Regions from separate parts of the Peribacillus sp. NPDC097264 genome, predicted to be linked through region 1. Evidence: riboswitches for the same ligand, from Rfam matches in the RefSeq annotation. Region 1 holds a riboswitch; the other holds the start of a gene.
What was found. Region 1 has a riboswitch for glycine ahead of gcvT (glycine cleavage system aminomethyltransferase GcvT). Riboswitches for the same ligand answer to the same signal wherever they lie in the genome.

Region 2: linked by a shared signal. The riboswitch ahead of ACQKL0_RS16815 (amino acid permease) and the one ahead of gcvT (glycine cleavage system aminomethyltransferase GcvT) in region 1 are both predicted to bind glycine.

What each region holds. Positions count from the first base shown of each region.
Region 1 covers NZ_JBNNSR010000004.1:32,112-37,755, forward strand. Annotated here, with positions in the region: gene ACQKL0_RS07220 (DEAD/DEAH box helicase) at 1-1,481, opposite strand, end outside; glycine riboswitch at 1,802-1,896, shown strand; glycine riboswitch at 1,900-1,984, shown strand; gene gcvT (glycine cleavage system aminomethyltransferase GcvT) at 2,085-3,191, shown strand; gene gcvPA (aminomethyl-transferring glycine dehydrogenase subunit GcvPA) at 3,210-4,553, shown strand; gene gcvPB (aminomethyl-transferring glycine dehydrogenase subunit GcvPB) at 4,550-5,644, shown strand, end outside.
Region 2 covers NZ_JBNNSR010000010.1:163,488-169,131, forward strand. Annotated here, with positions in the region: gene ACQKL0_RS16795 (6-phospho-beta-glucosidase) at 1-1, shown strand, start outside; gene chbG (chitin disaccharide deacetylase) at 1-701, shown strand, start outside; gene ACQKL0_RS16805 (sodium:solute symporter family protein) at 778-2,259, opposite strand; gene ACQKL0_RS16810 (DUF3311 domain-containing protein) at 2,256-2,456, opposite strand; gene ACQKL0_RS16815 (amino acid permease) at 2,666-4,003, opposite strand; glycine riboswitch at 4,197-4,276, opposite strand; gene ACQKL0_RS16820 (GNAT family N-acetyltransferase) at 4,501-5,043, opposite strand; gene ACQKL0_RS16825 (amino acid permease) at 5,334-5,644, shown strand, end outside.

The DNA of each region.
Region 1 (5,644 bases):
ATTTTTTCATATAGCAATTTCAAAATATGTTCTTCGACTGTATTTTTAGTGGCAAAGTTATAAATCATGACGTCTTCTTCTTGACCAAGTCGATGAATCCGTCCAATCCTTTGTTCCAACCTCATTGGATTCCAAGGCAAATCAAAATTGATCAAGTGATGGCAAAACTGTAGGTTGATTCCTTCTCCTCCGGCTTCGGTGGCAATCAATACCTGGATTTTCTTCTGGAATAGTTCCTTCATCCAATCTTTTTTACCACGCTTAAACCCTCCGCGGAATGGAACGGATGAAATGCCATGCTGTTGCAGGTACCATTGTAGATAAAGCTGTGTAGCACGATATTCGGTGAAAATAATGACCTTGTCATCAATTTTCTTAATCAGTTCCAAAGCCTTCTCTGCCTTTGAATTTTGTTCGGTGAGGTTTACTTTCTCAAACAGATCATCTAATCTTGCTTCAAAGTCAGCCGATGGTTCTTTGTATTTTTCCTTCATATTCTTCAATGTATAGTAGACTGCTTCTCGGCTGCTGCATGCTTCCCTTTGAAGGGTGAGTGAAGAAAAAGCACTTCCTTTTGTTCCGTCTGATATTGGTTTAAACTTCGTTACGGCATCATACAAGGCTTGTTCAGTTGGTGAAAATTCAATGATGATCGTCTCTACACGCCGTTTCGTCCATTCGATTCCAGTATCGGCACGTCGGTTTCTTATCATGACCGTATTGACAAGCTCCTTTAAGTGCTCATCTTCTAGAATGTTCCGGCCTTTCCCTTTGTATTTTTCGGAAAAGAGTGCGGCATTTCCTAGGTGTCCAGGCTTTAATAATGAAACGAGATTAAAGATTTCCTCGATTTTATTCTGAATGGGTGTAGCAGTCAGCAATAAACAGAATTTCTTTTTAAGATTTTGGACAAATTCATAATTTTTCGTTTTATTATTTTTAAGTTTATGAGCTTCATCAATAATGATAAAGTCATATTCTTGATTGAAAATGATATCCCGATGGGGGGCTCGCTTAGCCGTATCGATGGAGGATATGACGATGTCGCATGATTCCCATACATAACTCTTCCTTTGAACGACTGCAGGAATATGAAACTTCGTATTCAGTTCGAAAGCCCATTGGGTGACAAGTGATGCGGGTACAAGGATCAAAACCTTTTTAACCAGTCCCCGAATCATATATTCTTTTAAAATCAATCCCGCTTCGATAGTCTTACCAAGACCGACCTCATCAGCCAATATGGCTTTGCCATTCATCTGTTCAACCACCTGACGTGCAGCCTCTAATTGATGGGGAAGGGGAGTCAGTTGTTGAAGGTGCTTAGGCGCTTGTAAGCCTTCGAAATCAGGAATAATTAGGTTCTCTTCCATTTGGATGGCCAGTTTATAAAGATCCCAATTTCCCCATGGACCGTCGTTTTCCATCTTTTGCAGAAATTCATCATTCCAATCAGAACTGAAGGATATATTGATTTTCATTGATTCTTGCTCCTTCTTAAAACATAATTTTCTTAGTTTCTTTAGACCATGAACTTTTTTATAGGTTAATAAAATCTTTCTCCACGAAAGTTATTGCAGAGTAAAGTATCTTAGGGTAGGATGTAAATATATTTAGAAAATTGCAATAGTAATGAAGTTAGAAGGAAAATATTCTTCTTGGATAATAATTTTAGTTATTATAGTATTAGCATTTGGATAGTGCTTTATCCAAAGATCAACAATGAGCAGATTGGTACCCATTTCACGCAAATGGATGACCATCAGGTGGGAAATTTTCAGTCTTTTCCATCAATATGCGGGTGAGGATAAGGGGAGAGACTACCATCTACATATGTAGCGCCGAAGGAGCAAACTTAGCAGTGAATCTCTCAGGCAAATGAACTCTTATCGGACGCGACTCTGGAGAGCGCCGATTATTTAATGACGGCCACCAAAGGGGAAAACCTATAATAATAGGTAAACTTTCAGGTTTCAGGACAGAGAAAAAGCCATTTTGGCTTTCTCTGTCCTTTTTTGTGTCTTTTTTTAAGGAATATCAGGTGAAAGAAGAGAACAAGCAAAAAAATTGAAGGAGGTCATTTTTTGAGCAATTTAAAAAGAACGCCATTATTCGAGGTTTACAGTGAGCACGGTGGAAAAACGATCGATTTTGGTGGGTGGGAACTGCCTGTGCAGTTTACCGGCATAAAAGATGAACACGAAGCTGTGCGTACAAGAGGTGGCTTATTTGATGTGTCGCATATGGGAGAGATTGAGGTAAAAGGTTTCGGGAGCCTTTCTTATTTACAAAAGATGCTGACGAATGACGTAGCCAAGCTGAAACAGGGAGGAGCGCTATACACAGCCATGTGTTATGAAAATGGGGGGACCGTGGACGATCTTATCGTTTACCAAAAAGCGGAAGAGGATTATCTGCTTGTGGTCAATGCAGCCAACATCGAGAAAGACTTCAATTGGCTTCAGGCGAATGGTATGGAAGGTGTCAGCATCAATAATGTTTCAAACGATTATGCGCAACTTGCTCTGCAGGGTCCTCGAGCGGAGAAAGTATTGCAGAAGATTACCGACCAAACTGATTTAAGCACAATTGGCTTTTTTAAATTTAAAGAAGACGTCCACATTCATAATATATCCACGATGGTTTCACGTACAGGGTATACGGGGGAAGATGGTTTCGAGATATATTGCCGAAGTGAGGATGGTCCAGCCCTCTGGAGAAAAATTTTGGAAGCTGGTAAAGATGATGGGATACAACCGATTGGACTGGGGGCCCGTGATACCCTTCGGTTCGAAGCAAAACTACCGCTTTATGGTCAAGAGCTTTCGCCGGATATCACCCCAATCGAAGCGGGGATTGGTTTTGCGGTTAAACCGGATAAGGCGTCAGACTTTTTTGGGAAAGCCGTGCTTGCCGAACAAAAGGAAAAAGGGGCACCACGTAAGCTTGTTGGCATCGAAATGATTGACAGAGGCATACCTCGGTATGGCTATAAAGTATATAACGGGGAGAAACTCATTGGCGAAGTGACGACAGGGACTCAGTCACCAACATTGAATAAAAATGTAGGATTGGTCCTTATCGATAAGAATCACTCAAGTCTATCCACGGAAGTAGAAGTGGAAATCCGTTCTAAGAGACTGAAAGCCATTGTTATCCAAACACCTTTTTATAAAAATACACGAAAATAGAAGGGAATGGTCCATAAGATGAAACATCGTTACTTACCGATGACAGAGCAGGATAAAAAAGAAATGTTGGAAGTTATAGGGGTCACAACCGTCGATGATCTCTTCAGCGATATACCAGAAAATGTCCGATTTCAAGGTGAATATGACATAAAACCAGCAAAATCAGAGCCAGCCTTAATGAAGGAACTATCGAAACTGGCTTCCAAAAATGCGGATTTGAAAAACTATGCATCTTTCCTTGGGGCTGGCGTGTATGATCATTATTCGCCTGTCATCGTCGATCACGTCCTATCCCGTTCGGAGTTTTATACAGCCTACACTCCCTATCAACCGGAAATTTCTCAAGGAGAGCTTCAGGCCATCTTTGAATATCAAACGATGATATGTGAATTGACGGGTATGGAGGTGGCGAATTCCTCGATGTATGACGGTGGAACAGCCTTAGCCGAAGCGGCCATGCTTGCCGCCGGACAAACGCGCCGGAAAAAGATTCTATTATCATCTACTGTCCATCCTGAATCAAGGGAAGTGGTGAAAACCTACGCAAAGGGTCAACGGGTGGAGGTCATCGAGATTCCTCATAAAGACGGAGTCACAGATATTGCTGCTTTAAAAGACCTGGCTTCGGATGATATTGCAGGTGTCATCGTACAGTACCCCAACTTCTTTGGACGCATCGAACCGTTGAAGGAAATGGAAGCAATCATACATAACGAGAAATCGATGTTTATCGTATCGAGTAATCCGCTTGCACTTGGTGCATTGACTCCGCCGGGAAAACTCGGTGCCGATATCGTGACAGGTGATGCTCAGCCATTCGGCATTCCTGCCGCATTCGGCGGACCTCATTGCGGATATTTCGCGGTCACGAAAAAACTGCTACGGAAAGTCCCGGGCCGTTTAGTCGGTCAGACAGTGGATGAGGATGGAAAACGGGGCTTCGTATTGACGCTCCAAGCACGTGAGCAACATATACGCCGTGACAAAGCTACATCCAATATTTGTTCCAATCAGGCATTGAACGCATTGGCAGCCTCTGTAGCCATGACTGCTCTAGGGAAAAAAGGCGTCAGAGAAATGGCCGTCCAGAATATTCAAAAAGCCCATTACGCAAAAAAGACGCTCCAAGCACAAGGAATTGAAGTGGTCTTTGAAGGACCTTCGTTTAATGAATTTGTCATTAAGTTGCCTCTTCCCTACAAAGATATCAATAAGAGGCTCTTTGAAAAAGAAATGATTGGTGGTTTTGACCTGGGCTCCGTTTATCCCGAGTTGAAAAATCATATGCTAGTGGCTGTAACGGAACTAAGAACAAAAGAAGAAATCGATGCATTTGCGCAGGAACTGGGGGATCAACTATGAATAATCAAGATCAATCACTCATTTTTGAAATCAGTACAGCCGGTCGAATCGGGTATAGCCTTCCTGAAATGGATGTAGCGGATATTCCACTAGAAGAAATCCTGCCTGTGGAATATATACGTACGGAGGAAGCCGAGCTTCCGGAAGTTTCCGAGCTTGATATCATGCGTCATTATACGGCTTTATCCAAACGGAACCATGGAGTGGACTCTGGGTTTTATCCACTCGGCTCCTGTACGATGAAATATAATCCGAAAATTAATGAAAATGTCGCCAGGTACAATGGTTTTGCCCATATCCATCCATACCAGGACCCAGAAACCGTCCAAGGTGCTCTAGAGTTGTTATTTGATCTTCAGGAACATTTGACGGAAATTACAGGAATGGATCAAGTGACCTTGCAGCCTGCTGCCGGGGCGCATGGTGAATGGACTGGGCTCATGATGATCAGGGCTTTCCATGAAGCGAATGGAGATGTAAACCGTACGAAAGTCATCGTCCCCGATTCGGCCCATGGAACGAACCCGGCTTCGGCAACAGTTGCCGGACTAGAGACGATTACGGTAAAATCCAATGAATTCGGGCTCGTGGACCTTGAAGACTTGAAGCGAGTGGTAGGACCAGATACAGCAGCATTAATGCTTACGAATCCAAATACATTAGGCTTATTCGAAGAGGATATCCTGGAGATGGCACAGCTTGTCCATGACGCCGGTGGAAAGCTTTATTATGACGGGGCTAACCTGAATGCTGTTCTTTCCAAAGTGCGTCCAGGAGATATGGGTTTTGACGTTGTTCATTTAAATCTCCATAAAACATTCACTGGACCCCATGGCGGAGGAGGACCTGGTTCAGGTCCGGTTGGGGTGAAGTCGGATTTAATTCCCTATTTGCCTAAACCGATCGTGACAAAAGAGGGCGATCAGTTTGTCCTTGATTATGACCGTCCACAATCCATTGGAAGGGTCAAGCCCTATTATGGGAACTTCGGCATCAATGTAAGGGCTTATACGTACATAAGGTCAATGGGACCGGATGGACTTAAGGCCGTTACGGAGAATGCCGTCATCAATGCAAATTATATGATGCGA
Region 2 (5,644 bases), on a different contig from region 1:
AAGTGCTGGTCAATGCTGATGATTTCGGGTTTTCGCGGGCTGTGAATTACGGCATATTGAATAGCCACAAAAATGGGATAGTCAATTCGGCGACCATGATGATGAATGCAAAAGCGACCGATCATGCCATCAGAATTGCCAAAGATCATCGCACGCTTAAGGTGGGCATCCATCTTGTCCTGACATGGGGACGGCCGCTGCTACATGATGTGCCTAGCCTTGTGGACAAAGAGGGAAACTTCAAAAAGCAAGATGGGGTATATGGGAACCCGGGTAGCATTTCCTTGGAAGAGTTAGAGAGGGAATGGTCTGCCCAGATTGATAAATTCATTGACTTAGGGATGATGCCGACCCATTTTGACAGTCATCATCATGTCCATGCGATCCCGGCCTTTTGGCCGGTCGTGAAAAAGCTTTCCGCCCATTATGGGCTACCAGTCCGAAAAGCGGGACCCCATTTTCAGGACATTGAAACAGTGACCGATACATTCCTTGACGATTTTTATGGGGAAAAGGCGGCCGTCGATTACTTTCAAACCCTTAACGAGCGGATTAGTGAGGGCAAAAGCGTGGAGGTCATGACCCACCCAGCCTACCTGGATGATGATTTGCTCCAGCATTCCTCCTACAATCAAGAAAGGCTCAAGGAAACGGCTATCTTGATGAAAGCCACATTGCCGGAAGGATTCGTACTCCGGTAATGATCGGTTCAGGAAGGCCCATTAAGACAAAAAAAGCAATCGGTCCCAGTTTTCACTGAGATCCGATTGCTTTTTTTTATACTTCTTTAACCACTACGGGTTTAACTTCGCCAACTACTAGCTTCTTGAATGCGAGGCTGACAACCATCATCACGATAAAGTTCACAGCCAAGGCGATGATTCCGACATTCAGATCCTTTGCCGCTTGTGGCAAGGATGGGAACAGGGTGCCGATTGTCGATTGGCTGATGGTGATATAGGTGACGATGGCCAGTCCACAGATGATACCTGCTATTGCCCCGTATTTATTGATAAAGTTCTTCTTTTTCAGGCTGAATAACAGGGACGGGAAAAGTTGCGTAATGAAGCTATATCCCATGAGTATCAAAGCAGACATCGTTTCTCCGCCGTTTAAGGTGAAGTAAACGGATATGAGTGCAATCACGGGAACGAGTAACTTGGCCAAACGTACCACATGCCGGTCTGATGCTCCAGGATGGAGTTCCTTATAGACATTTTTCGCAAGGAGCGTAGAGACGCTCATCAACAGCATCGATCCTGGCACTAATGCGGTCAACATTCCAGCTGCACCGATGATTCCTATAAACCATGGATCAAAGGTTTGGATCGCAAGGCGCAATAAGGAAAGGTCCGCATCGGCGCCTTCCAGTCCAGGCACTTTCAAAATCGCTGCAAATCCTACAAAAAAGACAAATAGTAACATGAGCGTATACAGTGGACTGATGATGGCATTTTTACGAAATGTTTTTCCGCTCCGGGCCGTATAGACGGCACTGAATACTTGGGGCCACATGTAAAAACCAAATACGAGCAAGATGACGGTCGAGATGAACCAAGAAACGCTAAGACCTTGTTCGGGCAGCGTCAGGAAACCTGGTTTGGCGTCATTTATGGTCTCGAACATCGGTTGAAGACCACCAAAGTAATGAATTGGAAGATAAATGCCCAGGAATGCGATGATGACGATCATCATGATGTCCTTGATGACGGCTGTCCAGGCTGATCCGTGAATGCCTGAAATCATGACATAAATGGTCAGGCTGATAGCTCCAAGCCACACAGCGGTGGACATGGAAATGGCGCCATATGATGCTTCGGAAACAATGATCCCTAAGCCTTTGAGCTGTACGACGACGACCGGAATCATCGATACCACGCCGACAAGGGCAGCAAGAATCCCTAGAGTTGGGCTCTTGTATTTGCTTACGAAGAAATCGGATTGTGACATAAGCCGATTTTCTTTTGCGTATTTCCAAATGGCCGGAAGTAGCCAATAGGATAATACATAAGACAAGGTAATATAAATGAGGACGTATAAAGCGGGCGCACCCTTTCCATAAGCCCAGCCGCTTCCTCCAAGGAAGGAGAAGGTTGTGTAAATTTCCCCTGCCATCAATAGAAAGACGAATATGGCGCCAAAACCGCGACCACCCACCGTCCATTGTTCCAGGTTCATGTCTTTTCCTTTTGTCGAACGGATCCCAAGAAAAATCGATAAAAGTAAAAATGCTAAAATAATGATAAGAGCAATATTCATTCTTCTTCACCTTCCCGGTTCCTAGGATCCAACTTATACATGACGGCTAGAGTGACGGAAGTGAGCACGACCCACATCGCCATCCAAAACATATAAAAAGGCATCCCCAATACATAAGGTTCTACTTTATTAACAAAAGGAAGAAACCCTAATATGCCGATAAAAGGAACGAGTGTAAGAATATATAATACTTTCATGAAGCAACCCCTCCATTCTAAATATGTTTCACAGATTATGATGTTTTTCTAAAAAAATGTTTCCGTAATACCTAGTACCTTACACTAATTCGATAAAAAAATTAATAGTGTGGCAGAAAAAAATATTCGTCACGCTTCATTTTACTTTCTCATTTAATCACAGGAAAATGGGATAGGAAGGTAGACTTCCGTATCCCAAAATTCCTCGTTCATTTTTTTCGATAGTTATATATGACAGCTAAAAGAATGAACCAAAGCGGTGTCAGCAATAATGACGGCCTGGTCGCCTCAGCAAACAGCATGACGATCAAGATGAAGACAAACAGCCCTAAGATTACATAGTTGATGAAAGGTGTTAAGGGAGCCTTGAAAGTGGACGTAGCCCTTAAGTCCGGCCGTTTTTTCGTATACCGGATATGGGAAATCAAGATGATGCTCCACACCCATAGGAAGCAGATGGCACTAATCGTTGTCACGATGGTGAAAGCTTGCTCCGGTATGATTTTACTTAATAATGCCCCAATGGAGACAACGATGGTGGACGTAACCAATGCATTACTCGGAACAGCACGTTTATTTAATTTCTTAAGTTTTGCAGGTGCTTCGTTATTGTTGCTCAAGGTATAAAGCATGCGGCTTGTTGAAAACAATCCACTATTCCCGGCAGAAGCGGCGGATGTCAACACGACGAAATTGATAATCCCTGCAGCAACCGGAATCCCGATCAAGGCGAAGACCTCCACGAATGGGCTGCTTGCGGCATCGAGCTGTGTCCATGGATTGACGCAAAGGATGACGGTGATGGCACCGATATAGAAAAGCAATATCCGGACAGGGATCTTATTGATCGCTGATGGGATATTTTTTTTCGGATTGGCGGTTTCGGCCGCTGTCACCCCAATGATTTCGACACCAACAAAGGAGAAGACGACTAGCTGTAGGGAAAGCAAAAAGCCGGATGCGCCGTTCGGGAACATGCCCCCATGACTCCAAAGGTTGTTGAGGGAAACGGTTCCTGTATCGGTTTGGAAACCAATGATGAGTAAGACGATTCCCACAACGATCAAGGCGACGATCGTGATGACTTTAATGAGGGAGAACCAGAACTCCAATTCTCCGAATAGCTTCACGGTCAACAAATTCAATCCTAGTAGAATCACCAAGCAGGCAAGTGCAGGGATCCATTGCGGAATGTCGAACCAATATTGCATATAGACCCCGACAGCGATGATATCGGCCATGGCCGTCATGATCCAACAGAACCAGTAGGTCCAGCCAGTCACGAAACCAGCCCACGGTCCGATGTATTCCGTGGCGAATTCGGTGAATGAGGAATATCCCGCGTTGGACAACAGCAATTCCCCTAAAGCCCTCATGACGAAAAACAAGGCAATCCCGATAATCAGATACGAAAAGATAATGGAGGGTCCCGCCAACTGTATGGCTTTTCCGGATCCCAAAAATAACCCGGTCCCGATGGTTCCTCCTATGGCGATGAGTTGTACATGTCGATTTTTCAAATCCCTTTTCAATTCTTGTTTAGCCAATTTGTGCGCCCCCGTTGTTATAATTCTTGAATGTGAAGTACATGGTCCGTTGATTCCAATCGATCACCAGGGCAATGAATCTGTCCAGTTTAGTAGCGATTTCACTTCGTTTTTTTAGTGATGATTGAAAAAAGACAATAAAAAAAGAGATTGGAAGCTACCAATCTCGAAAGGTTAAAGAATAACAAATATTCGTTACTCTTCTGTCCTTTTGCCTGAGATTGTGAATCCTTCGGCGCTGCACGTGTGTACAGTCTCTCCAGAAGCTGCTCCTGCTATAGTGTGATCCATAGCATTCATCGCTTGCTTAGTATGTGGTTGTAATAAATGATCGCTGTGAAAGATGAAATTCTTTTCGGCAATTCATTTATTCTTTTAAAATAATAATGGAATTCTATCATTATTTTGATTTTGGGTCAAAGGGATATATTGTAAATACGGTAGAGGGTGGAATTTATATGACCAGTTTGATGCCAAGAAACGATGCGAACCCCGGATCAGTTTGATAAGGACATTTTTTCATAGTCCCTTTTAAGAATGGCCATGATGATTTCGTCCGAATATTTTCCTTTGAAATATAAAGACTCTCGTAAAATCCCCTCTTTGATAAAGCCAACTTTTTCATAGGCTCTTATTCCACGTAAATTATGGCTGAATACTTCCAGTTGCAGACGATTTAAAGATAATTCTTCAAAAACAAATGCTAAAACAAGTCGGATAGCTTCTGTACCATACCCTTTGCCCGTTAATTCAATGGTATTCATCGAAATTCTAAATCCCGCCTTTTTATCCTCTTCGTCCATATCAGAGATGGATAATTCCCCGATCATTTGATCGCTTTCGTTTAAGCAAATGGCTAGATCATGGCGTGATGGATCTTCACGTACATTCTTTATATGACATTGAAGCTGCTCTAAAGTGAATATAGATTTTGTTCCTGTCATATACCGTATCTCTTCATCCTTTGTATTTTCTAAAAGGATAGGTGCATCCGATTCTTTTAAATAACGGAGATAGATTCTTTCTCCTATTAATTTCATTTTCTTTCCTCCTCCGTCGATACTTACTATCAATAGTACATAGGATTCCTTCACCCGTATAGGGAAAGAATAATTACCATTCATGTCCTCCTATCCATTGCTTCTAGACGGCCAAAAGTGTTTTTCCTAAAAGTACATTTGTATTTCTACGGAATATTTATTATTATAAGATAAGGAAATGCTTTTGTGGGTAGAGTACTTTAGGAAGCATTGTAAATCTATTAAATTACTTATCTTAAATAAGGATTAGAGAATCGTCATTTTATGCTTGTACATCTGGGGGAGTTATCATGTCAAATAAAGAATTAACTAGAGGGCTGGAGGCACGTCATATTCAGATGATTGCCTTGGGCGGTACGATTGGTGTTGGGTTATTTATGGGATCTGCCAGCACAATTAAGTGGACCGGCCCCTCTGTCATGCTGGCGTATGCCATCGCGGGACTTTTTATCTTTTTTATCATGCGTTCGATGGGGGAAATGCTGTACCTGGAGCCTACTACGGGCTCATTCGCAACGTTTGCGAGTGATTATATCCATCCATTGGCAGGATTTGTAACTGCTTGGAGCAACTGGTTCCTATGGGTGTTGGTCGGCATGTC